3 regions of the Alteromonas sp. ABE4_545 genome follow, and region 1 is predicted to be linked to each of the others. Evidence: predicted binding sites of a transcription regulator. Region 1 holds the regulator's gene; each other region holds the start of a gene.
What was found. The regulator sigma-54, encoded in region 1, starts transcription at its own class of promoters, with help from an activator protein. The targets are predictions, from matches to a motif close to GTTGGCACGNNNNTNGNNT.

Region 1 (10,375 bases):
ACTCTGTGGATCATTCTGGACAAGCAAGTAAACACAGCGTATTAGCCAGTATTGAAGCCTCAAAAGTCACGGCTTCTGTAGCAAGTGCGGCCGTTGCCGTACCGGTGTTAATAGTAGGAGGCACGGCGGTATCTGTTGCTCATGTCAGCCATGAAGCGATGAAGGATTTACACCAGGCTTCTGAAAAGCCAAAACCACTGCCAATCACAGATAAAGTGATTACCTGCGACCCCTCGCCGAATCAGGTCATCATTAATCAAACCACGGTGAACGACTAACGTTATTGCGGCACTGTTGAGGGATATAACAATGAAAAAGTTACTATTTATCGGTTGTTTAGCTTGGGCGTCTTTCGCCCAAGCAGGTAGTCAGGCACCACAGGAAGCGGTTTTCAAGCCGGAAGAAATTGTGAACTTTGCTAAACGTGTGGAACGTTATGCCGCAGAGCAAGGCGCATATGCTTTTATTATTGCGCGACAAGGGCGCCCAACCGAAGATTTACCAAAGGGGATTCAATATACCCACACTGCTATCGCTGTGTATTCGGCGATTGAAACTGATAGCGGTGAGACGGAATACGGCTATGCGATCCACAATTTGTATCAACGCGCTCAAGATCCGGGGATAAGCGACTTAGTTACGGATTATCCGGTAGATTTTTTCTGGGGAGCGAAAGCACTGAAAGCAGGTGTGATTATTCCTACCCCTGAACTTCAGCACAAACTGGTCGCGTTACTTGCTAGTGAAAAAGCCCGTACCCTTCACGTACCTTATTATTCTGTGATTGCTAGCCCTTACACGTCTGAACGCCAAAATTGCACAGAATACACGTTAGACTTGATCAATTCGGCAATTTACGACACAACCGATCAAGCGAGGTTAAAACAAAATACAAAAGCGTACTTTGACGCTCAACCTGTTCATATGAGCCGGTTTAAACTTTCTCTTGGCAGTATGTTTTCCAGTGGTGTGAGTTTGAATGACCATCCTGGCAAAGTGAAAACCGCCACGTTCACCACGATTGCCGAATATTTACATGAGTACCAACTGACCCAAGAAGTCGTCACCATCGATTCCACCCTAATTACACCTTTGTTCGAAAAAGCGAGTTAGGAGACAGGGCGTGAATACATCAAAACCTACTAAGGAATAAGACTGATAGCCCTGTTATCAAGCGCAGGGCTTGAATCAACTCAAGGAGAATGTCGTGAAATCAACATCGTTATTAAAACATTTGCCCGTGTCTCTCAGTTTGATCGTGGCCAGCTTTATTTACTTTAGCCTTCATACTCAGCAAAACCTTGTGGCGCAGTTGGGGCGCCCCAGTTCAACGCATGCCATCGGCGATTTCCTACTTCCCTTTGTCGCCGTGTTTTGGGGCGCGGTTACCGCCATAGTGAGCTTTGTGGTGTGTAAGTTTATGCGCGTAAAAAAATGGGACTGGCAAGTACCAAAAGGTGTGTTCATTACCATGACTATTGCCGCTATTTTCAGTGCAAGTGGTATCGCGACCTTACTAGGTGTGAACTCTTACGCTGATATTGAAGCGGCTCAGGAGCCACGTGTATTAGTACGCAATAATGTTGAAGCGTACCCAATACGCATGATGGACGGTGATACAGAAAACCTCTATCAATGGTCACGGTTAGATAGCGACGACACTCCACAATATTTTAGTTGGCAAGGTAAGGACTGGTCAGTCGCGGATTCTGAATCTTGTGTATTGCGCTTGAGTCAGAACAATGAGGTAAAGTATCAATTCGAGAATCTGTGTGAGTATTCCTATTTAACATCGGTGCAAGTGATGCCGATGACTGTTAGCGAAGATGTGCCGTATTTGGTGCTACTTGCTAAACTGCGAGCAACCTCTCAACGTTCTCTGTTGATTATTCTCGATAGTGACTTGAATGAACGCTGGGTAGAAGTGGTCGAACGTTGTCGCTTGGGGATTAACCTGAGTGCTCAAGAAGACGGTCTGGCGGTTAATAGCTCGTGTTCAGGCAATTACATTAAATTGGAGTAAATAGGGTGGGGCTGAGTGTTTTACTCAGCCTCATTAAACCGACCGGCAATGAGCGCTTCCACAGCGTCGAGCGCAGCTTCAGCATCGGGGCCTTCACTGACTAAGAGTATTTGCTCGCCTTGATGGCTCTCCATCATCATTAACCCTAATACACTATTGGCGTTGGCTTGTTTATCGCCTTTGTGAAGCATAATTTGAGCATCGAATTGGTTGGCCAATTGCACCAGTTGAGTCGCTGCTCGTGCATGTAATCCTAGCTTGTTGACGATAGTGACGGTTTTTTCAATACGCATTATTGATTCAACTCTCGGTGGCGAATTTGAACATCTGGATGTATGTCGCTGAAGTTTTTCGCTAGGCTTTGGGCAACAAAAACCGAGCGGTGCTGGCCTCCTGTGCACCCAATAGCGATAGTGACATAACTGCGGTTATTGCGTTCTAAATGCGGTAACCACGTGGTTAATAAATTCTGAATTTGCCAAATAAACTTTGTCACTATGGGTTGCGACCCAAGAAATACCTCAACAGGAGCATCCAGACCAGTAAGGTGTTTTAGGTCGGGCTCCCAATGAGGGTTGGGTAGAAATCGCGCATCGAAAACATAGTCTGCGTCTTTGGGAATGCCATGTTTGAAACCAAAGGATTCAAATACCAACACTAAGCGAGAGCTTTTCTTTCCTAAAATACGCTCACGAATGAGTTCGGCGAGTTGATGAATTGACAGTTTATCTGTGTCTAAATACAAATCTGCGCGCTCGGCTATCGGCGCTAACAAGGCTTTTTCTGCTTGTATGGCCTCTGACAGCGACTTATTGAGCTTGGCTAAAGGGTGCAAACGGCGAGTTTCGCTGAAGCGCTTCACCAGAATGTCATCACTGGCGTCGATATACACGATTGTCATTGACCAAGACGCTGGCAGGTAATCGAGTATTTCTACCAGTTCGTTCGGGTCTTTAGGCAGATTGCGAACGTCTATACTCACGGCCACTTGGTCGTATTCGTCAACCACTGTGTGTGTGAGGGTGGGCAAAAGATTAACGGGAATATTGTCGACGCAATAGTAGCCTAAGTCTTCGAGGGCGCGTAATGCGACCGATTTTCCTGAACCTGAGCGGCCACTAATAATGATGAGTTTCAATGCGCTTCTCCCTAAATCGCTTTACGCTACTATTCGCCTAGTGCGGTAAGAATATCATCGCCGTTAGTGGCGTTTCTAATGGCTTTTACGGTGTCTTTATCGCTCAGTTTACCGGCAATTGTGGCCAAGGTTTGTAAGTGGCCTTCGGTTTGTTCTTCAGGAACCAGTAAACTAAAAAAGATATCGACGGGTTTATTATCGATAGCATCGAACTGGATGGGAGGTTCGCTGGTGACAATAATGGCAATGACTCTGTCCAAGCCAGGAAGCCGACCATGAGGGAGCGCAATACCATTACCAATACCTGTACTACCCATTTTTTCACGTGCTAATAAGGCCGTGAGTACGTCTACTTTGTCGACATTTGGGGTCGTTTTTTCGGCGATATCGCTAATGATTTCGAGAATTCTTTTTTTACTATTGCACTGAACCGCACACTCGGTGCGGTTCAGGCTAACAATGGCTTTAATATCCATGCTGTCTTAATTAGTGTTTTTTAAGCTTTTCTTTATGCTTGATCACTTGACGGTCGAGTTTATCGACCATGCTATCGATCGCAGCATACATATCGGTGTTTTCAGATGAAGCAAATACTTCTGCTCCACTCAAATGCATCGTGGCTTCGGCTTTTTGGTTGAGTTTCTCAACATTTAATATCACGTGCACGTTAGAAATATGATCAAAATGACGCTCAAGTTTGCTGAACTTGGTATCGACATAAGTACGCAAAGAATCTGTGATCTCAATATGATGACCAGTAAGGTTTATTTGCATAGTCGTCTTCCTTTTGGTTTGCAGCTTAATTAAATTAAGCTCTTGCGTTGGTTAGACGGTGGAATCGATAACGATTCCCGGTATTTTGCTATTGTCCGCCGGGCTACTTTAATGCCTTGGTCGGCCAACAATTGAGCAATCTTGCTGTCGCTGAGCGGTTTAGCTGGCTTTTCAGCCGCCACCAATTTTTTGATCAATGCACGAATAGCCGTTGAAGAGCATTCACCACCCGATTCAGTGGCAACATGGCTAGAGAAGAAGTATTTCAGTTCAAAAATACCTCTAGGTGTGTGCATGTACTTCTGCGTGGTAACACGCGATATCGTAGATTCGTGCATGTCCACCATTTCAGCTACGTCGTTCAGTACCATAGGCTTCATCATTTCTGGCCCATGTTCAAAGAAACCTAACTGTTGTTGTACGATACAGTTCGCTACTTTTAACAATGTCTCGTTGCGCGACTCCAAACTTTTTATAAACCATTTGGCTTCTTGCATATGAGAACGAATGAATTGGGAATCACTGCTGCTTTTCGAGTTTCGACTCATGGCTGCGTATTGCTGATTCACATTCAGTTTTGGCAGGCTGTCGGGGTTTAATTCAACACTCCAACGGCCGTTCTTTTTCGCTACCGATACGTCAGGAATCACGTATTCGGGTTCTTTTGTCACTAACGCACTGCCCGGGCGAGGGTTTAAGCTCTGGAGCAGTCGCATAGCTTCGCGTAACTCGTCTTCTTTCAGACGCGTTTTACGCATTAAGGTTCGATAATCTTTGCTGCCAAGTAAGTCAGTGTACTCTTGAATCAGCATTTTGGCTTCGGCAAGCCAAGGCGTGTCGGGCGAGAATTGCTTCAATTGCACCATCAAGCACTCTTGAGGTGAGCGCGAGCCAGAACCGATTGGGTCAAACATCTGAATGCGTTTAAGCACGCATTCCACTTCATCAAGCTCGACAGGCTCTTCTAGGTCTTCGTCTTCATTTATGCTGTTGAGAATATCTTCGATAGGCGAAGTGAGATAACCAGATTCGTCAATGGAATCAATGATGGCAATGGCAATAGCGCGGTCGAGGTCGCTGAATGGCGTGAGACGCATTTGCCACAATAAGTGCGCTTGAATATCGTCTGTTGTTTCGCCTTGATAAACGTGTTCATCGTCACTGCTTGAAGACGACGATGCGGGCGCTGATGAGGCCGAATAGTATTCATCCCATGTACTGTCGATAGGCAGTTCGTCGGGCAGTTCGTTTTTTTCTAGCGCATCACCACTTTCAATACTGTCTGAAGAAGACACCGTCGTCGACTCACCCTCAGTAAGCTTGTCTAAGTTACTTTTCTCTAGGTTGTCGAAATCGCTACCCTCTTCAACTTCAAGTAATGGGTTAGCGTCCAGCGCTTCCTGAATTTCCTGCTGGAGGTCTAGAGTGGAAAGCTGCAACAGCTTGATCGCCTGCTGGAGCTGCGGCGTCATCGTTAACTGTTGGCTGAATTTGAGTTGTAAAGATGGCTTCATCTACTTCTTATCTTAATACGCTTTAACCTGTAGTAGCTGGTTAGACAAATATTCCTTTGATACCCTAACTATAGCCTGAATTGCTCACCTAGGTATACATCCTTCACTTTTTGATTACTCAAAACGTCTTCGGCAGTACCCTGTGCAATTAACTCTCCGTGGCTCACGATGTAAGCTTTTTCGCATACATCCAGCGTCTCTCTAACGTTATGATCGGTAATCAAAATTCCGATGTCTCGATCACGCAAGTGTTGGATTATCTTCTTTATATCATTAACCGATATAGGATCAACACCAGCAAATGGTTCGTCCAACAAAATAAATTTGGGATCGGCGGCAAGTGCCCGTGCTATTTCTACTCGGCGGCGTTCGCCCCCTGATAAACTCATCCCTGTACTATTACGTATATGGTTGATGTTAAATTCATCAAGTAGTGAATCAGCTTCGCTTTCACGCTGGGCTTTTGTCAGCGCTTTGCGTGTTTGTAAAATCGCCATGATGTTTTCATACACGGTGAGTTTACGAAATATAGACGCTTCCTGAGGTAAATAGCCAATACCTTGTCGAGCGCGCTCATGCATCGGTTGATGCGTGAGTGAATGCTGGTCGATGGTAATGTTCCCTTTGTCTAAAGGAACAAGACCGACAATCATATAAAAGGTGGTGGTTTTACCCGCACCGTTGGGGCCGAGCAAGCCAACAATTTGTCCGGTTGATACTTCCAAACTTACATCGCGCACAACTTGGCGAGATTTATAAGATTTGGCGAGATGGGTCGCGGTTAATGTTGCCATTACTGCTCCGGTTCCTTTTCTTTCAACTGGTTAAATGACTCTGGGCTTAGTACGGTTTCAACCCCTTCACTGTCTGCGGCGCGAACTTGCTCTTTAATTAAGTCGAAAACAATATTATTACTGGTCATTTTAATGGTGTCGCGATCCAGTTTGGCGTCGCCAGCCATAGTCAATATGCGGTTGGCCACTTCATAGCGGATCTCGTTAGCGCTGGCAAATACGGTTTCACCATTGTCCAGATCCTGCTGATAGCTCGCCGGATTCCCAGTAGCAACAATGACCTCAAAACCTTCATCTGAATTTTCACCTTTAACCACTTCTACGCGATCAGCTTTAATTAACAAAGTGCCTTGGCTGATGGCGACATTTCGCGTGAGTATAAGCGTTTTGGTAACGCCATCCAGATTTTGGTCTTCCGCTTTAATATGGATCTGTTGTTTGAAATCTGCTTCGCCAGCCACAGCCTGTGGAATCAGCAACCAGCCCAATACTAGGCTACAGGCTAGGGGTGTAAATCGTTTCAACATGATGACTTAACTCGTACTGTTTTGTTTCTAAATTTGCATTAAAACCATTGCCGGTCACCACAAAGTTCACCCCTTTTATAATCATGGGTTCGTTGGATGTTGCGATCTTGGTTTTTAGGTTAATTTCAATAAATTCGGTACTGATTGAGCGTACGAAATTGTCGTTATCTTCATTCGTGATACTGACGTTTGATTCTAAGTGAATCAAATTGTTGTCGTATAAGGTGCCTTCATCAGCGTGCAGATGCCAGGGTTGACTTGTATCATCTGTGTATAAGGTATAATCAGGTTCACTAAACAGAACAAAACCTAGTAAATCATAGTGTTCCATTGATTTCGCAAACACTTGGTGACTGAGGTGTCCGGCTTCATCGTAAATTCGCGTGGTTATATTTTTCGCTTTGTATGTGGGCGTTAACGCCCGGATATCTTGCTCTTGTGAGACTTCAGGGGGCGGTGACATCCAGCTTGGCACGTATAGCAACAGCGCTAATATAAAAAGCCCTGCGATACTGAGGCCGACTCGGCTCATACACTTGCACCGTGAATTTCGTTAAGTTGGCCTTGTGCTTGTAGCATTGTGTCACACACCTCTCTTACTGCGCCAAAGCCGCCACGGGTTTTGGTGATCCAGTTCGCTTGCTCGAGAACCTGAGGGTGAGCATCAGCAACCGCAATACGTACAGATGCGTGTTCGTACATTCCTAAATCGGGTACGTCGTCGCCGATTGCCGCCACTTCATGCGCCGCTAAGCCTAATTCATTCATCAGGTTAATTAGCGCATCTGCTTTGTTTTCTTCGCCTTGAATAATATGAGCAACGTTGAGTGAACGCATGCGCTGGGCAACAATATTTGACTTTCTGCCGGTGATAACCGCCACGTTTACCCCCATTTTTACGAGCGCTTTAACGCCATAACCATCACGGGTGTGAAATGCTTTGAGTTCTTCGCCTTGGTTGCCTAGGTAAATACGACCGTCAGAAAATACACCATCGATATCACATACAAATAACTTAATTTGGTGTAATTGCTCGAACAACGCGGTATTAATCTCACCATATAAGGTGTTGGTTTGACTCACTTAGACTACCCCTGCTTTGAGTAACATATGCATATTAAATGCTCCGATGGGGTGATTATCCTTGTCTACAACCAATAATGCACTGATTTTATGACTTTCCATGAGATTTAGTGCTTCAACGGCCAATTTATCTGCAGTTGTGGTTTTACCGCCTCGGGTCATGACCTTTTCTACTTGCGTGGTGTGCAGGTCTACGCGGGCATCGAGAATACGTCGGAGGTCGCCATCGGTAAACACGCCAACAAGTTGTTGTTGGTCATTGAGTACACCTGTCATGCCCAAGCCTTTCTGGGATATTTCGAGCAATGCTTGAGAAACTGTGGCTGTTTGCTGTACACACGGAATGTTGTCGTCACTCACCATAATGTCGGCCACTTTCATTAGTAATTTTCTGCCTAAACTGCCGCCGGGGTGAGATAGGGCAAAATCGTCTGAAGTGAAGCCTCTGGCATCGAGCAGGGCAACGGCGAGGGCGTCGCCTAGGACCAATGTAACGGTAGTACTGGTTGTAGGGGCTAAGCCCAATGAGCAGGCTTCGCGATCTACACTGATATCTAGCCAAACATCGGCATGTTGGCCCAACGCGCTGGTGGCTTTGTTAGTCATGGCGATAACAGGTACAGACAAGCGTTTGACTACAGGCAGTAAGTTGAGCAATTCGGCGGTTTCACCACTGTTAGATATAGCCAGTAGCACGTCGTTTTCGCTTAACATACCAAGGTCGCCGTGATTGGCTTCACCTGGGTGCATAAAAAAGGCAGGAGTACCGGTACTGGCGAGTGTTGCTGCGATCTTGTGGCCAACGTGACCAGATTTGCCCATACCCGACACAACGACTTTGCCTTTGCACTGCATCAACATATTACAGGCGGCGACAAAATCGCTGTTTAAGCGGTCGCCCAAAGACGCAATTGCCGACGATTCTATGTCGATGACCTGTTTGGCCGACGACAAAAATAAGTTTGCTTGTTCAGACATTTATTTAAATAACCACCACTGATAAAGCACAAAGCTAATGCAGAGTATACCTGCTTCCCACCGGTTAATCCTACGTGTGCCACGAAAATTAAAACTAAAAACAAACAGCATTAGCGTTAACGCAGCCATCACCCAGATATCCCGTGACACGGCATTGTCGTCTACAAGCCCCGGTGCAATCAACCCCGGCATACTTAAAACTGCAAGTAAATTAAAGGTGTTAGAGCCAATAATGTTGCCAAGGGCTAGTTCATCTTCCTTTTTCAATACGCCTGCAATACTGGCTGCCAACTCAGGCAAACTGGTGCCAATGGCCAAAATAGTCAGGCCAATCACCAGATCACTGACACCGAGCATATGAGCAATGTTCACTGCCGAATCCACCATATACTTGGCACTCAGCGGTAATAAAACTAGCCCGACTATAATCCATAGGGTCGCCTTTTGGCTGGTAATGGTGGCACTTAGCTCGGCTTCTTGTTCGTCCACAAGCGGATCTGACTGGCTTGAATGCCACGCCAGTACAAGCATAAGGCCAATAAAAAGAACCAGTAGAGAGAGTAAAATAATGCCGTCGAGACGTGAAAGCTCGTAATCTAGCAGTAAATGAATTGCACCACCGGTTACACAAAGTAGGATAGGCAGCTCTCGTTTGACCGTTAATGAACGTACTTGAATAGGTCGGATGAGTGCGGTGATCCCCAGTACCAACGCTATGTTGGCGATATTCGAGCCTATTGCATTGCCTATGGCTGTGTTCGTTTTATCATTGACAGAAGCTATCACAGAGACGACAATCTCCGGTGCCGAGGAACCCATGGCAACAATGGTTAATCCAATGATCATGGGCGAGATACCAAAATTTTTGGCTAAGCCAGAAGCGCCAACAACAAATTTGTCTGCGCTCCAGCTCAGAATAATAAGTCCAATCAAAAATATACAAATCTGAGTTATCACTTAGTTACCACGTATTGTTTAAAGGCGTCGAGCTCGCTTTCACACTGTAATTCGGTTTTACAGATACTGCAAAACTGGTTCAGATATTGCTGAAAGTGCTACACAGGTACAATTTTATACAAATTGAAAAGGGCTTTTGGGTCACTATAGACGTAAATGAGTGTAAAACTCTTATCGCAGTGCTTAAAGGTTTATAGGCAGTTTGTGTAATTTTAAATGGAATAAATGATGTGTAGTTGACTCGGCAACCAAATTGACGCATAGTCGCGCAATTGCGACAGTGCGCGCCTAATAACCGCCTCCATTACATTTCATTCAGTTCTATATTTTAGAACATAACTTGTAACTTTTTACGTTTGGGGACAAGCGCAATTATTGCGTAAAATGGTGGCCTGGATTTGAAAGTGACAAAACTTTTTACCGGTCTGTTAGTCAGACGTTTCAGAAACTTAACGCAGCCTCTTTGGGATACATAAAATCGACCGAATGATGGATAAATTAGTAACAGTCAAAGACATGACATTTCGTCGCGGTCAACGAGTTATCTATGAAGATATTTCGTTAGACGTGCGAAAAGGCGCTATCAC
Region 2 (10,375 bases), on a different contig from region 1:
TTGGAATCTTGTAATGGCAAACGCAAAGATGTAGCGGAAAAGCTAGGGATTAGCCCGCGTACCTTGCGCTATAAACTCGCGCGTATGAGAGACGATGGCATAGACGTACCAGCGTAACCCGACGAGCAAAATACACAGCCTGACTTCTCTCCCGTACAAGCAGGTTTTAACTAAACGGTTTGTTGCCGTTTACATTCCCCTATGCCGTCTGTAAAGGCGGCTTTTTTCTATGTCGCCAGAGCGCGGTCTCTCTATTGCCGCCATAATTTCGTCATTATTTTGGCTAATTGATTGTAAGCTTTTGAATTTAAAGGTTTATAAAAGTTGGCGCGGCCTTTGCTGTAAGATGGGTAAGACATCGTTTTAGTGCCACAAATTCGGCATCGTTAACCGGGGAGCAATTATGGACGTTAAAGCCAACAGTTTGTACCAAGAAATGCAGGCTATGATCGCGCAGTCTCGTCTTGATGTTAATCCGCAGCAAATTCAACCTCAGCAGCAAACCTCCGGTGCGGAGTTTTCAGAGATGCTAGGCAATGCCGTGAATACCGTGAATAGTATGCAGCTAGAATCAAAAGAGTTGCAGCAACGTTTTGAAATGGGCGACAACACCCTGAGTTTAGCCGACGTGATGTTGACGAAAGAAAAAGCAGGAATTGCTTTTGAAGCAACGGTTCAAGTACGCAATAAAGTATTGGAAGCGTACAAAACCATCATGAATATGCCTGTTTAATTGGAGTAGTACGACGTGGCTGAAGCAACCGGAACCAATCTCACAGTGCCAGATAATGGCGCGGGTGATAATGAAGTAGAACAAAAGTCAGGTTTTATGGACGCGATTGGCAATGCCGATATGATGCGTCAAATTATGCTCATTGTTGTCCTCATTATCTGTATTGCGATTGGCATATTCATTCTAATTTGGATGCAAGAGCCGGACTATCGTCCGCTTGCGAAAATGGAAACCGAAGAGCTTATCGAAACCCTCGACTACCTCGATGCCAACCAAATTGAATATGAGTTAAAGGGGAATATCATTCATGTACGGGCTGATGAATACCAAGGTATTAAACTCGGTATGACCCGTGAAGGGCTTTCCCAAGGTGGTGAAGCCGGCACTGATATTATTATGCAAGACATGGGATTTGGGGTGAGTCAGCGCGTTGAAATGGAGCGCTTAAAGCATGCCCGTGAACAGCAAATCTCAGCCACTATTGAAGATATCGACAGCATTAAAAAAGCCCGTGTATTGTTGGCCCTTCCAAAAGACAACGTGTTCGCCAGACGTGAGAAAAAAGCCAGTGCAACAGTGGTACTAACCGCGCGTCGCGGCGCATCGATTAGTAGTGAAGAAGTTGACGCGGTTATCGATATTGTGGCGTCAGCAGTGCAAAGTATGGACCCAGAAGGGGTAACGGTTACAGACAGCAATGGCCGTTTGCTAAACTCTGGCTCTCAAGACTCAATGAGTTCAAGAGCGCGTAAAGAATACGAAATCGAGCGTCAGCGAGAACAAGAATATCTGGAAAAAATTGACGCTATCTTGATCCCTGTTCTTGGTGTTGGCAATTATACTGCCCAAGCCGACGTCACGATGGACTTCACTTCGGTAGAACAGACCCAACGTACTTACAATCCTGATTTACCCGCAGTGCGCAGTGAAATGACTGTTGAAGAAAATTCAGTGGGGAGTTTAGTCGGTGGGGTACCTGGCGCGATATCTAATCAACCCCCTACTGAGTCAGTCATTCCTCAACAAGCGGTAGGCGAAGGTGCGCAGACAAACCCTGTACCAGGCAGAAGTAGCAAAGAATCTACTCGTAACTATGAGCTAGATACCACTTTCAGCCACACTAAGCAGCAAACTGGAGTAATTCGACGTTTAAGCGTTTCAGTTGCCGTTGACTATGTACAGAACGTTGGCGAGGAAGGCGAAGTTTCCAGTGAGCCTAGAACCCAGGAAGCGTTACTGAATATCCGCCGTTTGTTACAGGGTGGCATCGGCTTCGATGTGACACGAGGTGACAGTTTAGAAGTGGTCAGTATGCCGTTTAGTCGCATCGATACAGGCTTAGATGTAGAAGTGCCAATGTGGGAACGCCCAGAGTTTTTACCTATACTTAAACTGGCTGTGGGTGGTTTGTCTATTTTAGCGCTTATCTTGTTTGTAGTGCGCCCAATGCTCCGCAAGCTAATGAATCCTGATGAATCTAAGGGTGGCGACGACTTTGATGCAGATGAAGGGCTCGATCTTGGTGATGAAACCATTACCATGTTGTCGCAAGATTTTGACGAAGGTCAGGTGGGCTTCGCACCAGATGGCTCATTGATGTTGCCTGATTTACACAAAGATGAAGACGTATTAAAAGCTGTTCGTGCATTGGTAGCGAATGAGCCAGAACTATCAGCCCAAGTAGTGAAGGGCTGGTTGATGCAGGACGAGTAGAGGTAGAGAACGATGGCTGAAGAAATGGCGGCGCCAGCCGGCGATGAGTCGTACGACGTTGGTAAGTTAGAAGGGGTTGAAAAAGCTGCCATCTTACTGCTCAGTTTGTCGGAAGAAGATGCTGCACAAATTTTAAAGCATTTAGAACCTAAACAAGTACAAAAACTGGGTTCTGAAATGGCAAAAATCGAAGATATGACACAGGGGAAAATTACCGCTGTGCATAAACACTTCATTGATGAAATACAAAATTACAGCACCATTGGTTTCCAAAGCCAAGACTTTGTTAAACGCGCTCTGACGGCGGCGTTGGGAGAAGACAAAGCCGCCAATTTGATCGACCAAATTATGATGGGGTCTGGCGCGAAAGGGCTTGATTCATTGAAGTGGATGGATTCCAAGCAGGTGGCGAGTATTATTCGCAACGAACACCCGCAGATCCAAACTATCGTTTTGTCATACCTAGAGCCTGAACAGTCCGCCGAGATTTTGTCGCAATTCCCCGAAAAAGTGCGCTTAGATCTACTTATGCGCGTGGCCAACTTAGAAGAAGTTCAACCGGCCGCATTGCAAGAATTGAACGAGATTATGGAGAAACAGTTTGCTGGTCAGGCTGGAACCCAAGCGGCCAAAATGGGTGGCTTGAAATCTGCTGCTGATATTATGAACTACCTAGATACCAACGTAGAAGGGCAGTTGATGGATGCCATCCGCGAGCAGGACGAAGAGATGAGTCAGCAAATTCAAGACTTGATGTTCGTGTTCGACAACTTGGTGGATGTAGACGACCGCGGCATTCAAGCTATTTTACGAGAAGTTCAGCAAGATGCGCTGCTTAAAGCAATTAAAGGCGCTGATGAAGAACTCAAGAACAAGATCACACGTAATATGTCTAAACGCGCGGCAGAAATGTTGGTTGATGACCTTGAAGCTCTTGGTCCTGTGCGGATCAGTGAAGTGGAAACTGCCCAGAAAGAAATCTTGTCTGTGGCTCGTCGATTGGCTGACGCTGGCGAAATTATGCTTGGCGGTGGTGGCGGCGAAGAGTTCTTATAATTGGCTGAGAAGTGATTATGAATAACAAACCCTTTACGGTTGAAGAACTCGAACAAGCGAAGTCTTGGGAAATTCCGGTTGTAGAAAACCCAAAATCTAAAGCAGATTTACGCAAAACGAACTTGCTAAACCGGCGTTCAGACTGGAAGTACGAGCCTCCAGAGGAAGAGCCTGAAATACTTCCTCCTACTGCCGAAGAGATAGAAGCTATCCGACAAGCCGCGTATGAAGAAGGTTTTGAACAAGGTAAGCAAGAAGGCTTTGAAAAAGGCCAAGAAGAAGGGTTGCAACAAGGTCATGAACAAGGTTTGGCGCAAGGGATTGAAGAGGGGCAAACCCAAGGCCTTGAACAGGGGCAAGCGCAAATTGCTGAACTTGCCACCATTTGGCAACAGCTAACCGATACGCTTCATCACCCGCTAGAGAAAGCCGACGGCGAAGTAAAACAGCAGCTTGTGAAGTTGTCTGTGGCTTTGGCGCGTGCAGTTATTCGAAAAGAAACCACCACGTCTCCTGATGTTATTCTTCAAGCGTTAAGCGAGGGTATGAAAGCGTTGCCCATAGAAGAAAAAGATTATCAAATTCATTTGCATCCAGAAGACCTCGCCGTGATCACCTCACATTTTGGCGAAGAAGAAATTCAGCAAAAAGGCTGGCATTTAGTGGAAGCGCCCTCGGCAGAGCGCGGAGGATGTGAAATTATCACTAAAAATAACGCTGTTGATGTATCTATCGAACGGCGAGCTCGTCAAGTACTCGACAAATTTTTGAGTGAGCAAGGGCTTAGCGATGAGTAACCCGCTCGCCGACTATTTTGCTCACCTTGAAAAGCAAGTGCCTCATCCGCCTATCGTCGCTGCGGGAAAACTCGTTCGCGGAATAGGCCTGACACTGGAAGCGGTAGGCTGCCAACTCCCAGTGGGGAGTCAGTGTATGGTGCAAACCGTTGATGGTGAAATTGAAGCAGAAGTTGTGGGGTTCGGCGATAATATTACCTATTTGATGCCCACCGAAGCTGTTAGAGGCATAGTGCCAGGATCTCGGGTGATGCCGTTAAATCGAGAAGGTGGTTTAGCCGTGGGAATGGGCCTGCTTGGGCGTGTGATAGACGGTAACGGACAGCCTCTCGATGGGTTAGGCGCAATTGAAACCGAAACGCGTGTGTCTACCAATAAGCCGCCAATTAACCCTCTTACTCGTCGTCAAATTAGTGAACCCATGGATGTGGGAGTACGCGCAATCAACGCACTGAATACGGTGGGTATTGGTCAGCGTATGGGCCTGTTTGCCGGAAGTGGCGTGGGCAAAAGTGTGCTCCTTGGCATGATGACCCGTGGCAGTGCCGCCGACGTTGTTGTGGTTGGTTTGGTCGGTGAGCGTGGCCGAGAAGTGAAAGAATTCATCCATGACATTCTGACAGAAGAAGAGCGTCAAAAAGCGGTGGTTGTTGCTGCCCCGGCAGATACCTCCCCTTTGATGCGTCTGAAAGGGTGCGAAACGGCAATTACTGTTGCGGAATACTTCCGTGATAAAGGCCTGAAAGTGTTGTTGCTTATCGACTCGCTAACACGTTACGCAATGGCTCAACGTGAAATTGCACTCGCCGTAGGCGAGCCTCCGGCAACGAAAGGGTATCCGCCTTCGGTGTTTGCGCGTTTACCTGCGTTGGTTGAACGGGCTGGAAACGGCAGCGATAATCAAGGTTCCATTACGGCCTTTTACACTGTTCTCACTGAAGGTGATGACTTGCAAGACCCTATCGCCGACGCCGCTCGCGCAATCTTGGATGGGCACGTAGTGTTATCTCGCCAGTTAGCTGACAGCGGGCATTATCCCGCAATCGACATTGAAGCGTCGATTAGCCGTGTTATGCCGATGGTGGTGAGTGATGAACACTTAGCACAAGCTCGAAGAATTCGTCAGGTGTACTCTAATTACAATCAAAACCGCGACTTGATCGCTATTGGCGCTTATACCAAAGGCACCGACCCGCGTATTGATCTTGCTATCAATGCTGAACCTGCAATCAAAGCTATTTTGCAACAAGGTATGAAGCAAGTCATTCCCTATGACGAGTGTTTAGCTGGAATGGCAAAATTGGCCGGTGGATTAGGTAAAGGCTAATGAGCGCACGTCAGCTAAATCAATCATTGAAACAACTCAATACAGTGTCTCGTTGGGAAGCAGACAAAACCCAGCGAGCAGCGAATGCGTATCAAATTGCTCAGCAATACGTGGATGAACAGCGCTTAAAGTTGCAAAGCTTGGAGCAGTACCGGTTAGACTATATGCGCCAAGTGCAGCAAAACGGTAAGCAGGGGTTAGAGGCCAGAAATTATAACCAGCACTTGGCTTTCGTGAGTAAACTCGACAAAGCCTGTGAACAACAAACCGCTATCTTATCAAAAGCCACATTAGCCGCTGATCAACGTAAGCGACAATGGCTACAGCAACAGCAGAAAGAAAAAGCGGTGACGACGTTAATTGACAAAAAGCACGCGCAACTGGGTGTGATCCACGCCCGTCAGGAACAAAACTTGATGGATGAATTTGCTACTCAAAAGTTTCTTAGGCAAGCAGCGCTAAAAGTTCGATAGTGCGGGTCTTACAGCCTCTTGCAATCAAAAAATATAAGCTGTCTGGCGACAATGTCGCCAAGGGCGATGGTTTTGCAAATTTTTATCTTCATAGGGGGGGTGTGTGATACTCACGCCTAGGAAATATACAACCCTGATTGTTGGTTATTTATTTTCACTATCTGCTTTCTACCAAGCTTTCTCCCACCTTGAGTACCTTCATTTTCTCAATAAACGCCATTGCTTCTGCCTCGCCTTCTTGAGGCGCCCAAGAGGCGAAATCTTTGTCATCGGTGATCTCGTAAGGGCCTTGTTTTACTTCTACAAAAACGACCGGGCCGTAACAAACGGTGCAATGCCATGTGTTTGGCGGTATTTCTATACCTTTGCATTCACCATCGGCATCTAGTTTCACGCGTTCAAGAAGTTGGCCTTCGGGCGTTAAAATTAAAATATCTAATTGCCCCTTGAGCACCATGAAAAATTCGAATTTGATCGGGTTGCTATGTCGATGGGGGCGTACGTAGGAATCGGGCATCATGGCAATGAATAAACGCTGCACGGGGTCGCTGTAATTGTTGTGCAGGTTTTTGTTCGTTCTGCGGCGAGGGCTAGCAGCCGCGGTTTGTATTAGGGCGTCAAAAAAATCATCATCAAATTTTTCCATCGATTAGCGCTCTGCCTTGGCATTGTTTTAACGTATCAATACCTCAAGAATACTGATCTCACGTGAATCAATCCAGTTGTTGTTGGTTGTGTATTCCGTTTTGGAACGGGATTTGCTCTGTAATCCTCGATAGCTCAATTTTTATGGTAAACGCCCGAGGTTTTACCAGAAAGCGGAAACAGGACACAAGATTATGATGCAACAGCTTGCCACGCCACGTGCAGATATTGCCGCATCGCCTACATCACGTTCTTCAAATGAAGAAACTCAAGAAAGCGCTAGAAATGGCTTGGATTTTGATGCCATGCTCCGAATGCAACAAGCTGATACGGATCGCATGAGGCAAAAAGCAGAAAGCAATGTTAGTGACGAAAAAACGTTGCCCTCTGCGCAGCCGAAGGCAGACAAGGCGTTGGGTGAAGTTGTCGCTGAAAAGCAGGAAGCAGGCACAGAAACAAACCCGCAATTAACACAAGAAAATGAAATGCACGATGAGGTTATTGAGGAAGATGTCAATAACGAGGTGCTATCAGCAACTGAAGAAACCACAGACTCAGAGATTGATTGGCTGGCACTGGTTGATGCGGTGAGAGAATTAGAGCACAAGCAAACCGAGCTTGATAACGCTGAACACAATACCCTTGAAACAGAACAAGAGGCTGAGTTGAATACCGAAGAAAGCGAGCTTGTTGCCGACAGTATTTCGGGGGAAGGCGCCGAGGTTGACAATATCAATGCTGGCGATGCAGCGGAGTTATTGAGTGCTGATACGGAATATTCTGACGAAGTCTTGTTGTCTTTGAGGCAAACGCTACAAGCGCAGGGCTTATGGCAAGGGGATACACAAACGCCATTAACCGATGACGAAAAAGCCCTGTTGACAGAAGTGATGACAAAATTGGATGCGATTTCTGACAAATTGTCGGCAATGGCTGACCTCGATGTAGAGGCTGATGAATTGTCAGTCGAAGAGGCGGGGTCACTAACCAGCAGCGATGATGAAGAGTTACTTGCACTGGCAGCGAGTATGCTGGAAGCGATGAAGTTACTCTCTGCACCTCAAGATGCGCGTACAGTTGAAGGCTCAAATAATTCTGCGGCACAAGATGTGTTTGATAATGTTTCAAAATCGGATGAGCAGCATTTGGCAGACGCAGAAACCTTACTCGCTTTGATTGATGCTGAGTTAAAAGGCGAAGGCCAGGTAAAACGATTTGCTGCCAATGACACCATTCAGCCTATGCCTCGACCTGCTCCTACCACGATAGGGGGAGAGTCTGCGACTAAAGCAACCACTGCAGAGCAAAATGAAAACGCTGATGTTAACTCCATCGACCTACTGAAATTAATGGCGAATGACTCTGCCACCGCAGAAGTGATGACTAAAAGCGTGACAGAAATTGCCACCTCAGTTGTGCCAATGACAGACGCACAGCAAAGCGCGGTCAAGCAGTCGTTGCAAGCGGGGTTAAGCGAAATAAAAGAACAATTGGCTAAAGGTCATGAGCCAGCGATTAATCTAGAGGATTTGGTGGCCAAAGCATACGTTGACGCTGGGGTTAATGTTACTTCAGAGCAAAGCTTGCAGTTAGACCAGCAGTTGGCACAGTTAACCCAGTCTCTGTCAATGGCTCGGACGGTTGCTCAACATGTCACAAATACCGATGGTAACTTTGCACAAGTGTTGGCGGCTGAGCAGCGTCACACCGACAATGCTCAAGTTGCTCAGGACGTAACAAAAGCCCGTCAACAATTCGACAGTCAGGACAAGCCAGTCAATATAATGCAGCCTGAAGGTCAGCAACAGCTAAATGAAAAAATTCGCTGGATGATGAACAGCCGAAATACCATGGCTGAAATTCGACTCGACCCGCCAGAAATGGGCAGCATGCAAATAAGAGTGAATGTATCCGGTGATGCGGCAAGTGTGAATTTTGTTGTGCAATCTCAGCAGGCACGCGACGCGATTGCTGATGCTGTACCACGGTTACGTGACATGTTAGCGGAGCAAGGTATCGAGCTTGGCGAATCTTTTGTTAGTCAACAAGGTGAGCAGGGAAATAACGCCAACGGAGACGGTGAGTTTGCTCAAGGTCGAGGACGAGGAGGCCAAAGCAATGATGATTTTGACGAGGCTGGCACGGTAATTGAACAACCAATAACGCGTCGACACCTTGGCGCAATCGACGACTACGCCTAAACTTCCATTTTTAGGTATGAGAAGATTGCCATTTGTTTGTGAACACTCATAATACGCGAAACAAATGGGATGTGAGGTAAAAAATGGCTGAAGAAGAGTTACAGATTGAAGAAGGTGGGAAAAAGAGCAAGATGATGTTGATCATCATTATTGCTGTGGTACTCATTGTTGGCGGAGGAGCGGCATACTTCTTCTTGTTTATGGGCGATGACCCTTCGGCGGCAGAACAATTGGCGGAAGAGAGCGGAGCACCTGTTGCACAAGCAGCACCTTCACAGGCAGATATCGGCACTGCACTTTACGTCGCGATGCCACGCCCCTTTGTTTTTAACGTACCGGGAGCAGGCCGTGACCGTTTAGTTCAAATCAAAGTTCAGCTTATGGTCCGTGGCGCCGATAATGAAGAAATAGCCAAAACACATATTCCTTCCATTGAAGGAACGCTGTTACAAGTTTTTAGTGCGACCAATGCCGATGATCTGGTAACAGAGCCAGGCAAGATGGCATTGAGGGACGAAGCACTAAAATCGGTTCAAACTAAAATGGAAGATATTGCGGGTGGTAAGGTCGTTGAAAAGGTCTTATTTACTGGCTTTGTGATGCAATAAGCGAGAGTACTGGTGAGCGATTTACTATCACAAGACGAAATTGATGCGCTACTACACGGTGTCGATGATGTAGAAGAAGAAGAGGTTTCCGATTCTCCCTCGGACTCCTCTGCGCTTGAATATGACTTTTCGTCACAGGATAGAATTGTGCGTGGGCGAATGCCTACGCTTGAAATTGTAAATGAGCGCTTTGCACGTCATATGCGAGTGAGCTTGTTTAACATGATGCGCCGCTCCGCTGAGGTATCGATAAACGGTATCCAAATGATTAAGTTTGGCGAGTACATTCATACCCTATTCGTTCCGACCAGTTTAAACATGGTGCGCTTCCGTCCCCTCAAAGGAACGGGGCTTATTACCATGGAAGCGCGTTTAGTGTTTATTCTCGTAGACAACTTCTTTGGTGGCGACGGCCGTTATCACGCCAAAATCGAAGGGCGGGAGTTTACGCCCACAGAGCGCCGAATAATCCAAATGCTACTCAAAATTATTTTTGAGGATTACAAAGAGGCATGGGCGCCGGTGATGGATGTTTCTTTTGAATATTTAGATTCAGAAGTGAACCCTGCGATGGCGAACATTGTGAGTCCTACAGAAGTTGTCGTGATCAGTTCATTCCATATCGAGCTAGACGGCGGTGGCGGCGATTTTCACGTGTCGTTACCTTACTCGATGTTAGAACCCATTCGTGAATTACTCGATGCCGGTGTGCAAAGCGACAAAGAAGACACCGATTTAAGGTGGAGTAAAGCGCTACGAGATGAAATTATGGATGTCAAAGTAGCGCTCACCACCCATATGCTCGATTTAGAACTGACTCTG
Region 3 (10,375 bases), on a different contig from region 1:
TGCGGTGTTCGGTTACCTAGCAGGTTTTGCTTTCTGGTTCCCGAAAGCGATGGGCTTCAAGCTTGACGAAAAATGGGGCAAGCGCTCTGCTTGGTGCTGGATCGTTGGTTTCTTCGTAGCCTTTATGCCACTTTATGTGTTGGGCTTCATGGGTATGACTCGTCGTCTTAACCATACGAACAACCCTGATTGGAACATCTGGTTATACATCGCTACTGTGGGTGCATTTATCATCCTATTCGGTATCGTGTTCCAGTTGGTTCAACTATACGTTAGCTTCAAGAATCGTGAAGCGCTTAAAGACACGACAGGTGATCCGTGGAACGGTCATACACTTGAGTGGTCTACTGCGTCTCCACCTCAGTTCTATAACTTCGCGAAAATCCCACATGTTCACGACATCGATGCATGGACTGACATGAAAGAAAAAGGCGAAGCATACAAGCTTGAAGAAAGCTATGCGCCTATTCACATGCCTAAGAATACCTCAGCTGGTATTTTCATGAGTGCAGGATTCACTGCGTTCTGTTTTGCTATGATCTGGCACATTTGGTGGTTGGCAATCGTTGGCCTTGTTGGCGGCATCGTGACGTTCTTGTTCCGCTGCTACAACAACGACGTAGATTACTACGTACAGCCTGATGAAATTATCGAGATTGAACGTGCTCACCTGAAAGAAGCAGGTGTGAAAGAAGAGGTTTCAGCATGAGTACCATTACATCGAACTTAGATGCGGCTCATGACCACGGTCACGATGAGCATCACGATACAGGCGGAAATACCGTATTCGGTTTCTGGCTGTACTTGATGACGGACTGCTTGTTGTTCGCATCATTCTTTGCAACTTACGCAGTGTTGTTTATGAACACTGCGGGCGGAGTATCGGGTAAAGATATCTTCGAACTTGACTTCGTAGCGGTAGAAACTGCTGCGCTACTACTTAGTAGTATTACCTTTGGCTTTGCCATGATTAGCGCTCACGCTAAGAAAAAAGGCGCGACACTAGCTTGGTTGCTCGTGACCTTCGCTTTTGGTGCAGTGTTTATCGGTATGGAAATCTACGAATTCCATCACTTGATTGTTCATGGCAATGGTCCACAAGAGAGTGCGTTTTTAACAGCGTTCTTCTCATTGGTAGGCTTGCACGGCTGTCACGTTACAGCGGGTTTGATTTGGATGACAGTAATGATCATCGAAGTTAGCAAGCGTGGTTTGGGTGATCGCACTGTAACGCGTCTTAGCTGCTTGAGCTTGTTCTGGCACTTCCTAGACATCGTTTGGATCTGTGTATTCACCGTTGTTTACCTGATGGGAGCCATGTAATGAGTCATAGTCATACAGACAACCATGCCGATCACGGCGACGTAAAATCTTACGTTATTGGTTTCGTATTATCAGTAATCTTAACTGCGATCCCATTTTGGATGGTTATGGAAGGGGGCTTCTCTAAGCCAACGACTTTCTGGACCATTACCATTATGGCAGTAGCGCAAATTTGGGTGCACTTGAAGTACTTCTTGCACTTGAACTTTGTAACCGAAGACGGCAAAGCAAGCACGCTTTCATTTATCTTCAGTGCGGTCATTATCGTACTGGTGGTAGGTCTATCGGTATGGATTATTTACGAATCCAACGCAATGATGATGTACTAGCGCAAGCTAGTACATTGTTTTAGGCAAATTTAGGAGTAATAGACGTGGTGTTTCGTCGCTACTTACAAGTCACCAAGCCCGGCATTATTATGGGAAACCTTATTTCTGTTGCGGGTGGCTTTTTAATGGCCTCTCGTGGTGAGATAGATTGGTTTCTTATGGCCGCAACAATCGTGGGGTTGTCCTTGGTTGTGGCATCAGGCTGTGCTGTGAATAACTGCATCGATAGGGATATTGACGCCAGAATGCAACGGACGCGAAATCGTGTCACGGTAACTGGTGAAATGTCGCTAAAAGCTGCACTTGCTCACGGCATCTTACTCGGCGTAGTAGGCTTTGCATTGCTAGCGACGTACACTAATGCCGTAGCGGTGAGCTTTGCTGCATTGGGCTACGTGGTTTATGTAGGCGTTTACAGCCTGTATATGAAGCGTAACTCAGTATATGGAACCTTAGTGGGCAGTTTATCGGGTGCGGTTCCCCCTGTTGTGGGTTACTGCGCTGTGACCGGCCATTTTGATGGTGCCGCAGCAATTTTACTTGTGATGTTTAGTTTGTGGCAGATGCCGCACTCTTATGCTATCGCGATTTTCCGCTACGACGATTACGCCGCAGCGAATATTCCTGTTCTTCCTGTTGCAGAGGGTATTGAGAAAGCGAAACGTCATATCGTACTGTACATCGGCGTTTATGCGTTGGTGACATTATTGTTACCTCTTGGCGGTTACACCGGCCTGGCTTTTATGGCAGTGGCCTGTACAACCAGCTTTTGGTGGCTAATGATGGCATTAAAAGGTTACCGCAAAGACATTGATGTAACAGGCTGGGCGCGACAAGTGTTTGGATTTTCGATTCTGAATATTACCGTGCTGAGTATTACGATGGCGTTTGATTATCACAGTACTCCCGCATTATTTGCCTTCGCAAACTAAAACGAAAACCCGCCACTCTTGGCGGGTTTTTCATTTGTACTCTACGCGCATTATTTTCTTACTCTTCTGATTTTCATCTCTTTTAAATTGTTTATTCAGCCTCAGTTCAGATAAGATGAATTAGTTTTCATTGGCTTATTCATTTAGAGGGATTTTATATGAAATTATTATTGGGGTGTCTAGCCTGCGTTGTGTTACTCAGTGGGTGTGCGTCAAAAGGGCCGACTGAACAAGCTCGGGCTGCGGTTATTGGTGACTTTATCGAAACTAATGAACTAGAAAGTAAAAGGTCAGTCAACGCATTTCGATTAGACAGCTGGTCGGTACTTTCTGATTATTATGTTGTGATTCGCTCAAGCCCAATGCGGCAATATCTCGTGCAGCTCCAATCTCGTTGCGACTCTCTGGATTACTCTTTTTTAGTGGGTATCCGTCAATTCAGGTCGAATCAGTTATCAGCGGGTACCGATTATTTATTCTCGCCTCAATACGCTGATTTTAGATGCAATATCAAAACTATCTATCCAATCAGTCGAGAACAACACCAAACTCTACTCAAAGAGTTTAATGCGGTAGAACAGAAGGCCGTGAATGAAGCTGAAGAAGCAGAAGCAGCGGATTAAAGCATTGTCTGATAACGGAAGGGGCTAATCGTCCCTTTTTGTATCTGGCGTCCCCACCAGGAGTCGAACCTAGATCTAAGCCTTAGGAGGGCCTTGTTTTATCCATTAAACTATAGGGACGAAGAATCCATTATAAGTACTTCATCGGAAAGGAAAAGCCCTATCGCTTAGCAACAAAATCATTTGCTTGAATATTCGCCAAGTAACTGCCGTCGACACTTTCAACGGTGGCGTTATCTACAAATGCCTCAACAACTTTAACTTTCACTGGAAACAATCGGTATTGCATGTGTTTTCGGTCTAAGTTATCGAAGAATTCTTCTACTTGGTAGAGTGACAGCGTATCTCCAGGAGAAATTCCATGCATACGCCCTAAAGACACATTTAGCTGGTTATTGCTGACCGCAAGTACACGGCCCGTCACGGGCTGACAGGCGAGCGTGTTGTCTACTTCATCCACGAGCGTAGCCAGTTCTTTACTGACGGCTTGTCCGTAATCAGTTCGCCAAAATTGTCGGCTAAATGGGTCCAGCTTAACAAAGCGGTCGTAATCCCAAGGCGCTTCAATATCGTAAGTTTTATCAAATACCCGAGCGCCATTTGCGCCATCAATAAGGCTAATGCTTAAACTAAACGTACGCATGGGCATGTCGTCTTTCCAAAACGCCAATGAGGCACTTTCTGGGCGATGAATACTTAAGTCATTGATAATACCCGTTAGTACGTATTGAGTTTGATATTGAGTCGCAAGCGCCGGCGCCTGATTTTGCACCGTGTAACTTTGCCATTGCGCAGCATAAGGGGCGATGGCACTAATCGCGCTGTATTGCGCGTGTTGCTGAAATAATTGGCGTAAGTGCTGAACACTAGCTTCACCTATAGCCTCTAAACTGCCTTCTTTGGCTTGTACAAAGTGTTCGATAGGGAAGTAAGTGGTAGCGAGGGTACGCAGGTTACCCGCTTGAGAACACTGCTGGGTTTTCGGAAAAATATCGGCGCGAATACTTACGGTAACGTAGTCGTCATGCCACCGTTCTGCAATTAGCTCTAGCTGGTTTACCTCACCTGAACTCGTAATTTCCAAGCCGTCTTTATCTAACAAGCCATTTGTTAAAGACTGCACACTGCGTATGGAGGCACCGGCGAAAATGAGGGCTTGCTTAATGGCTGCTTCGGTGGCTTGTTGCTTGGCTTGCATCTTATTGCCGTTGCGGATTTCAGCTTGCCCTTGAGTTTCAAACCAGGCGGCATGACTCTGCCAACTGATCATAAGGGAAAGGCAACAGCACACCGTTTTTACAACAGTGCTAGACAACAACTTTGAGCGTTTAGCAACTTGTGAACTAGCCTTAAACCACACCATTACAATCTCTACCTAATGTTGATGAATTCACTGAGTGTCAGCAGTCTGACAATATCGTTGAGCATGGTGTGGGAACTGCATTTTTTGTTCCACAAATACATGCAAGTGTAAAAGAAGCGTAAGGGTGGTGTGTTGCTGGCGCGTTTCTTGCTGACGGTACTATGCCAATACAAAAAAGATGGTTCTAAGTATATTTGATGACGGGTATATGCCAAAACGCACCGTTAGTTAAATAGATACCTATATAGGTCGCGCTTGTGTGCCATACTAGATTCAAATAGAGCACTATTAACGGGTAAGAGGTTAGCCTTAAATGATGAATATTCGCCAACGCATGGCAATGGGTGTCGTAGTCTTGACAGTGTTATTTCTGTCGGGGTGTACGAGCTTGTTTGATAAACACGTTGAATGGGAAACCGTTGAGCCAGAAACTTACCCTGTACTCCGTGCAGTCGGCTACGCCCCGATTGAAGCACAAAAAGGTGACAATGATACAGCCAAAACATTAATGGCTATGCGAGCGTCAAAGTTGGACGCGTATCGAGAACTCGCAGAGCAAGTTTATGGGCAGCGACTTAATGGTAACCAGTCGTTGGCTAATCTGGTGATGGACAACGCGCAGTTGCAATCGTCAGTAGAAGGGGTGATCCGCGGTGCTAGAGTGATAAAGTCTTATCCTGTTGGCGAGGACACATACGCTACTGAGCTAGAACTGGATATGCAAAAGGTTTACGATATTTACTTGACCAGTACTCGCCCTAAGCGAGTGAAGAACGTGCAGTACTATTAACGGTATCTCAATTGAAAAAACGGCGTCACTTCAATGACGCCGTTTTTATTATTCTGCCACGCGTTATTAAGCGCTGATACCTTTGCCAAGTAACCCGCCTCGCGTTTTACCTGACTTATCATAAGTGAGCGATTCTTTTGCTCTCAACTCAACCAAAAGGTTGCGAAGGTGCTGAAGTTTCAATTGGCCCTGTTCAACGGCTTTTTGATTAATCTCAGTTCTGAATTGGCATTGCTCCAATAACACTTTTGCCAATTCAATTTTATCCTGAGTCTCTTGAGGTAGTGCTTCGCCGCCCTCAGTCGCCTTTTTATAACTTCGAGCAATTACATCGTCGAGTCGCTCAATCTCGCTAAGGGTGTCTTTCTTTTCATCGAGTAACTTCATTAACGCTTCAGCGTCGCGAGAGCTAATAAGGTGCAACTCTTGTTCGAGCTGAACCTTTAACTTCTCTAGAAGTGCTATTTGATCTGAAATATCCTTAGTCAATACTTGCATAATTGCCATTATCTGCGCCTTACCTTAGGTTAAGCGCCGGACTTCGCTCCAAAAATTTCAGACTCCAGACGAGCAATTTTCTTCGCTAGAGACTGAGCGTCGACCTTATATTCGCCAGACTGAATGGCTTTTTTAAGTTTATCGACTTTTTCTTGATTAACAGGAGCATCAGCACTTTTCTTTTGTACTTGATTAAGTTGCTGCGCAGACTGAGTTAATGACACAGAGTCACTGCGAGGAACGCTCGCCGTAGCTGCTGCTTGCTTCGCCGCATCACCCTGTTGATTCACAGTTTGATTTTGGTTCTGCTGGTTATTCAGCTTTGTGTTATCTAACGGTGGTTTTGGCACACCGTTATTCACATTATTAATTGCCATGATTGGATTCCACTACCTTTAATTTACCTCGATCATTATATCGGCAAATCTGCGCATAACTTTAGTCGTAATTGCACATTTTTTATCTGCTATCACGACAGCCAAGGGTGTTGTGTTAACCCCCAAAGCGTAACACTAAGTTTATCATAAATTTACGATAACTTCCTCTGTACTTGCTACTTGCGCAATAATGCCTTTTTGAGAGTTAGTATTGGTCACCTTAATGGTATCGCCAATGACACCGTCTTGTTCTGCTATGCCGGAAGTTTTCACACGCATAGTCCCAGCCACAGCGCTAATTGTGATTCTGTCGCCTTTACAAACAAAGCACAACATATTTGCTTGTACGGGCTGGCCAGGCCGAACGCGATATTTTAATCTCGCGCCGACTAACGACTCAATGGTAGTGTACGGAGTGTGGCGTAAGCGGTTAACGTCAACTTCTGCCAGCGACAGGTTTTGGGCGCTCAAAACCGTATCGGGACTAATTGTCGAGCTGGTCACTACGATAGTTTGTGTTTTTGTGACTTTAGCAGACGCAAACAAAAACCAATCGTTACTATTACAACTTACTCGCACGGTTAAATACGACGAAGCCAGAGATTCCGGTGCACTGTGGAAGCTATATCCACCCGTACATTCGGGAATAACAATTCGACTATCAATCTGATTAACATCGACTACAATATTTACATCGTCATGAACGCCTTGTACTTCCTGTTGAAGATAGTCATGGACGCCTTGATAGATAGGCTCACGGGGATCCGAAGCATCAGCTTGAGCGAAACTGACACTGTGAATCATGTTAAAAACGACAAGCCAATAAAACGCTTTCATAGTATTTCTTTTTAAGAGATTAAATTTTTTCATGTTCACTTGTTATCATTTTGACTATGATTAAAAGTATCTTGATTGGGCAGGCTTTTTTCGCGCCGCCAGACTGTCGGATTATTGACAGTTCAGTTGAATAGTATTGGTAACGCAATGTTCATGCCCGGAATATTGAATAGAGGTGAAATATGTCTGGAATTCTTGATTCGGTTAACCAGCGAACCCAACTTGTTGGCCAAAACCGACTTGAGTTGTTGCTTTTTAGGCTTAATGGCCGTCAACGTTTCGGGATCAACGTGTTTAAAGTTCGGGAAGTGTTACAGTGCCCGCCACTGACCGCAATGCCGAGATTGAACCCGTTAGTAAGAGGTGTGGCTCATATTCGCGGCCAAACCATATCCGTTATTGACTTGAGCATGGCCACCGGCGGTCGCCGTATTGAAGACCTGTCGACGGCGTTCATTGTTATAGCCGAGTACAATCGCTCGGTACAAGGCTTTTTGGTTGGCGCTGTAGAGCGCATTATCAACACCAACTGGGATACCATCATGCCTCCCCCTCAGGGAACCGGGCGTGCTAGCTACCTTACCGCTGTTACCGAAGTTGAAAATGAGTTAGTTGAAATTCTGGATGTAGAGAAAATCCTCAACGAAATTTCACCATTGAATACCGATGTAAGTGACGAAGTTGCCTCTACTCTGAGTACGGAAGGCAGTGAAGGTAAAATTATCTTTATCGCTGACGATTCTGCCGTGGCACGTAATCAGGTTAAGAAAGCATTAACTACGATAGGTCTTGAAATTGAAATGGCTAAAAACGGTCTTGAGGCGTTGAACCGCCTGAAGCAAATAGCCGAAGAGACTGGCGATGTCACGGATAAAGTCGGTGTATTGGTCTCTGATATCGAGATGCCTGAAATGGACGGCTACACGTTAACGGCAGAGATTAAGAATACCCCTGAGTTACAAAAACTTCATGTTGTTCTGCATACCTCTTTGAGTGGTGTGTTTAACCAAGCGATGGTTAAGAAGGTAGGTGCTGATGACTTTATTGCCAAGTTCCACCCAGACGAACTGGCAACCGCTGTACAAAAATGGCTAAAGCCGACTGAATAGCAACGGAGTGATAGTCGTTGAAAAACAAAGAAGTGTCTCCAGATGCCTATCGAAAGTTTGGTCAATATCTGGAACAACAATGTGGAATAGTACTGGGCGACAACAAACAGTATTTGGTGCGTAGCCGACTCGGCGCATTATTGTATCAATATGATTTTGATGGCATAGATGCGCTTATTCACTCCGCAATTTCTGGTGGTAACAGGCAATTATTGCAACAAGTTATCGACGCGATGACAACAAACGAAACCCTGTGGTTTCGCGATGGTTATCCGTTTGAGCTATTGGTTAAAGACTTATTACCAAAGTTTGCCACCGCACGGCAAAAGGTAAGGATATGGAGTGCCGCTTGCTCTTCTGGTCAAGAGCCTTACTCCATAGCAATGAGTGTGCTTGAATATCAGCGAGCTAACCCGTCAGCATTGCGGTTTGGCGCTGAGATAATCGCCACCGATTTATCCAGTAACATGTTGTCGAAGTGCGCAGAAGGCGTCTACGATGAAATTTCACTTTCTCGTGGACTGTCAAAAGAACGTCAGGATAAATACTTCACGCCTCACAGCAACGGGCTTAAAATACTCAAGCCTGAGGTGAAAAGTATGGTGTCTTTTCGCAGTCTAAACCTTCTGCATAGCTACGCCAGCCTAGGCCGCTTCGACATTGTGTTCTGTCGCAATGTTCTCATTTACTTCGCGCCTGAGATCAAGCAGAAGATCCTGCAACAAATTGCCGGGCAATTGCAGCCTGACGGCATTTTGTTCCTTGGTGCATCAGAATCAGTGAGTAGTGCCGCTGATTTATTCAATATGGTTAAATGTAGCCCAGGCCTTTATTATCAAAAGAAGTAGCGGCATGATTGCCGCTACATTTCAAATATTCCCACCCTGTTAAAACAAATGGCATCAGTATTGCATTCTTCGGTTATCAAACGAGGAGTTTCAATATGGCTATTAATCTCGACAAGCTGACGGGTTTTCACCACAAAGCATTGCAGATCCGCACTCAAACCATGGAAGTGATTTCTGGCAATTTAGCTAACGCCAACACACCTGGATATAAGGCGCGAGCCATAGACTTTCAGAAAGCGATGCAAAAAGCACGCGTTACTGAAGGCGCAAACCTCACTCGAACGAATGAAAAACACATTGGCGGCGGTATAAAAAGCAGTGCTGATATAGGGTTTCGTATGCCAACCCAACCAGATACTGGTGACGGTAACACGGTTGAAGTACAAGCAGAGCGAAATGCCTTCCTTGAAAATGGCATGCGTTATCAAGCTGGTGTTGAGTTTTTAAATGGCAAAATTAAAGGCATGAAAAAAGCAATTAGCGGAGGTCAGGGCGCATGAGTTTATTTAATGTCATGGCAATTTCTAGTACGGGTATGGAAGCGGAAAGTGTTCGCTTGAATACTACCGCGAGTAACATTGCAAACGCGAACAGTGTGAGCAGTAGTTACGGCGAAACCTACCGTGCTCGTCATGCAGTGTTCTCCACTGCGCTGCAAGATGCTGCTAGTCAACAATCTGGCGCCGTGGGCGTGCAAGTTAAAGGTATTGTTGAAAGCCAGGCCCCACTGCAAATTGAATATGCCCCGAATAACCCGATGGCCGATGAAAACGGCTATATCTACAAGCCTAACGTGAATATCGTCGAAGAAATGGCAGATATGATGTCGGCTTCAAAAGCTTACGAGACTAATGTTCAGGTGGCCGACACAACTAAACGGATTTTCCGACGTGTATTGACCCTTGGTCAAGGCCAGTAAGCAAGTATAACAAGTTGAGGATTTTATCGTGAGTACCATCAATACCAATACCGGACTCAATAACGACTTGTACTGGCAAGAAGAGACCGTTGCCGTCGCAGATGGGTCTGAGCAGAAATTATCGCAGGAAGATTTTTTCTCTTTGCTAACTGAACAGTTATCAAACCAAGACCCCACTAAGCCGGTAGACAACGACCAAATGGTCGCGCAGATGACTCAGTTCAGTATGGCTGAAGGGATTTCAGATCTGAATGCCCAATTTGAAAGCTTTGCTAGCTCAATGACGTCTAATCAAGCTCTGCAAGCCTCGAGTTTAATTGGCCGAGACGTACTGGTTGAAAGCAACGTTGGTCATATGGCCGCCGAAGGCGATGGCGTGAAGGGCGTGATCGTCAATGACCAAACCGTCGAAAATATGCAAATTACC

Region 2: ACXAH6_RS05750 (flagellar hook-length control protein FliK) is a predicted target of sigma-54. The motif match lies at 6,845-6,863, and genes of this name have one in related genera.
Region 3: ACXAH6_RS06080 (LPP20 family lipoprotein) is a predicted target of sigma-54. The motif match lies at 4,705-4,723, and genes of this name have one in related genera.

Annotation. Positions count from the first base shown of each region.
Region 1 covers NZ_JBSWYY010000006.1:57,097-67,471, forward strand. Annotated here, with positions in the region: gene ACXAH6_RS07855 (hypothetical protein) at 1-278, shown strand, start outside; gene ACXAH6_RS07860 (DUF2145 domain-containing protein) at 310-1,113, shown strand; gene ACXAH6_RS07865 (hypothetical protein) at 1,208-2,023, shown strand; gene ACXAH6_RS07870 (HPr family phosphocarrier protein) at 2,044-2,316, opposite strand; gene rapZ (RNase adapter RapZ) at 2,316-3,161, opposite strand; gene ptsN (PTS IIA-like nitrogen regulatory protein PtsN) at 3,191-3,637, opposite strand; gene hpf (ribosome hibernation promoting factor) at 3,648-3,935, opposite strand; gene ACXAH6_RS07890 (RNA polymerase factor sigma-54) at 3,965-5,449, opposite strand; gene lptB (LPS export ABC transporter ATP-binding protein) at 5,518-6,243, opposite strand; gene lptA (lipopolysaccharide transport periplasmic protein LptA) at 6,243-6,770, opposite strand; gene lptC (LPS export ABC transporter periplasmic protein LptC) at 6,739-7,302, opposite strand; gene kdsC (3-deoxy-manno-octulosonate-8-phosphatase KdsC) at 7,299-7,853, opposite strand; gene ACXAH6_RS07915 (KpsF/GutQ family sugar-phosphate isomerase) at 7,854-8,831, opposite strand; gene ACXAH6_RS07920 (calcium/sodium antiporter) at 8,832-9,788, opposite strand; gene ACXAH6_RS07925 (ATP-binding cassette domain-containing protein) at 10,278-10,375, shown strand, end outside.
Region 2 covers NZ_JBSWYY010000004.1:128,998-139,372, reverse strand. Annotated here, with positions in the region: gene ACXAH6_RS05790 (sigma-54-dependent transcriptional regulator) at 1-117, shown strand, start outside; gene fliE (flagellar hook-basal body complex protein FliE) at 404-733, shown strand; gene fliF (flagellar basal-body MS-ring/collar protein FliF) at 749-2,446, shown strand; gene fliG (flagellar motor switch protein FliG) at 2,459-3,502, shown strand; gene fliH (flagellar assembly protein FliH) at 3,517-4,299, shown strand; gene fliI (flagellar protein export ATPase FliI) at 4,292-5,626, shown strand; gene fliJ (flagellar export protein FliJ) at 5,626-6,099, shown strand; gene ACXAH6_RS05755 (WbuC family cupin fold metalloprotein) at 6,257-6,745, opposite strand; gene ACXAH6_RS05750 (flagellar hook-length control protein FliK) at 6,939-8,945, shown strand; gene fliL (flagellar basal body-associated protein FliL) at 9,029-9,553, shown strand; gene fliM (flagellar motor switch protein FliM) at 9,566-10,375, shown strand, end outside.
Region 3 covers NZ_JBSWYY010000004.1:195,116-205,490, reverse strand. Annotated here, with positions in the region: gene cyoB (cytochrome o ubiquinol oxidase subunit I) at 1-709, shown strand, start outside; gene cyoC (cytochrome o ubiquinol oxidase subunit III) at 706-1,323, shown strand; gene cyoD (cytochrome o ubiquinol oxidase subunit IV) at 1,323-1,652, shown strand; gene cyoE (heme o synthase) at 1,700-2,584, shown strand; gene ACXAH6_RS06095 (DUF6491 family protein) at 2,743-3,207, shown strand; tRNA gene ACXAH6_RS06090 (tRNA-Arg) at 3,253-3,327, opposite strand; gene ACXAH6_RS06085 (flagellar assembly protein T N-terminal domain-containing protein) at 3,368-4,477, opposite strand; gene ACXAH6_RS06080 (LPP20 family lipoprotein) at 4,887-5,360, shown strand; gene flgN (flagellar export chaperone FlgN) at 5,427-5,858, opposite strand; gene flgM (flagellar biosynthesis anti-sigma factor FlgM) at 5,888-6,235, opposite strand; gene flgA (flagellar basal body P-ring formation chaperone FlgA) at 6,380-7,072, opposite strand; gene ACXAH6_RS06060 (chemotaxis protein CheV) at 7,255-8,181, shown strand; gene ACXAH6_RS06055 (CheR family methyltransferase) at 8,199-9,029, shown strand; gene flgB (flagellar basal body rod protein FlgB) at 9,125-9,529, shown strand; gene flgC (flagellar basal body rod protein FlgC) at 9,526-9,948, shown strand; gene ACXAH6_RS06040 (flagellar hook assembly protein FlgD) at 9,977-10,375, shown strand, end outside.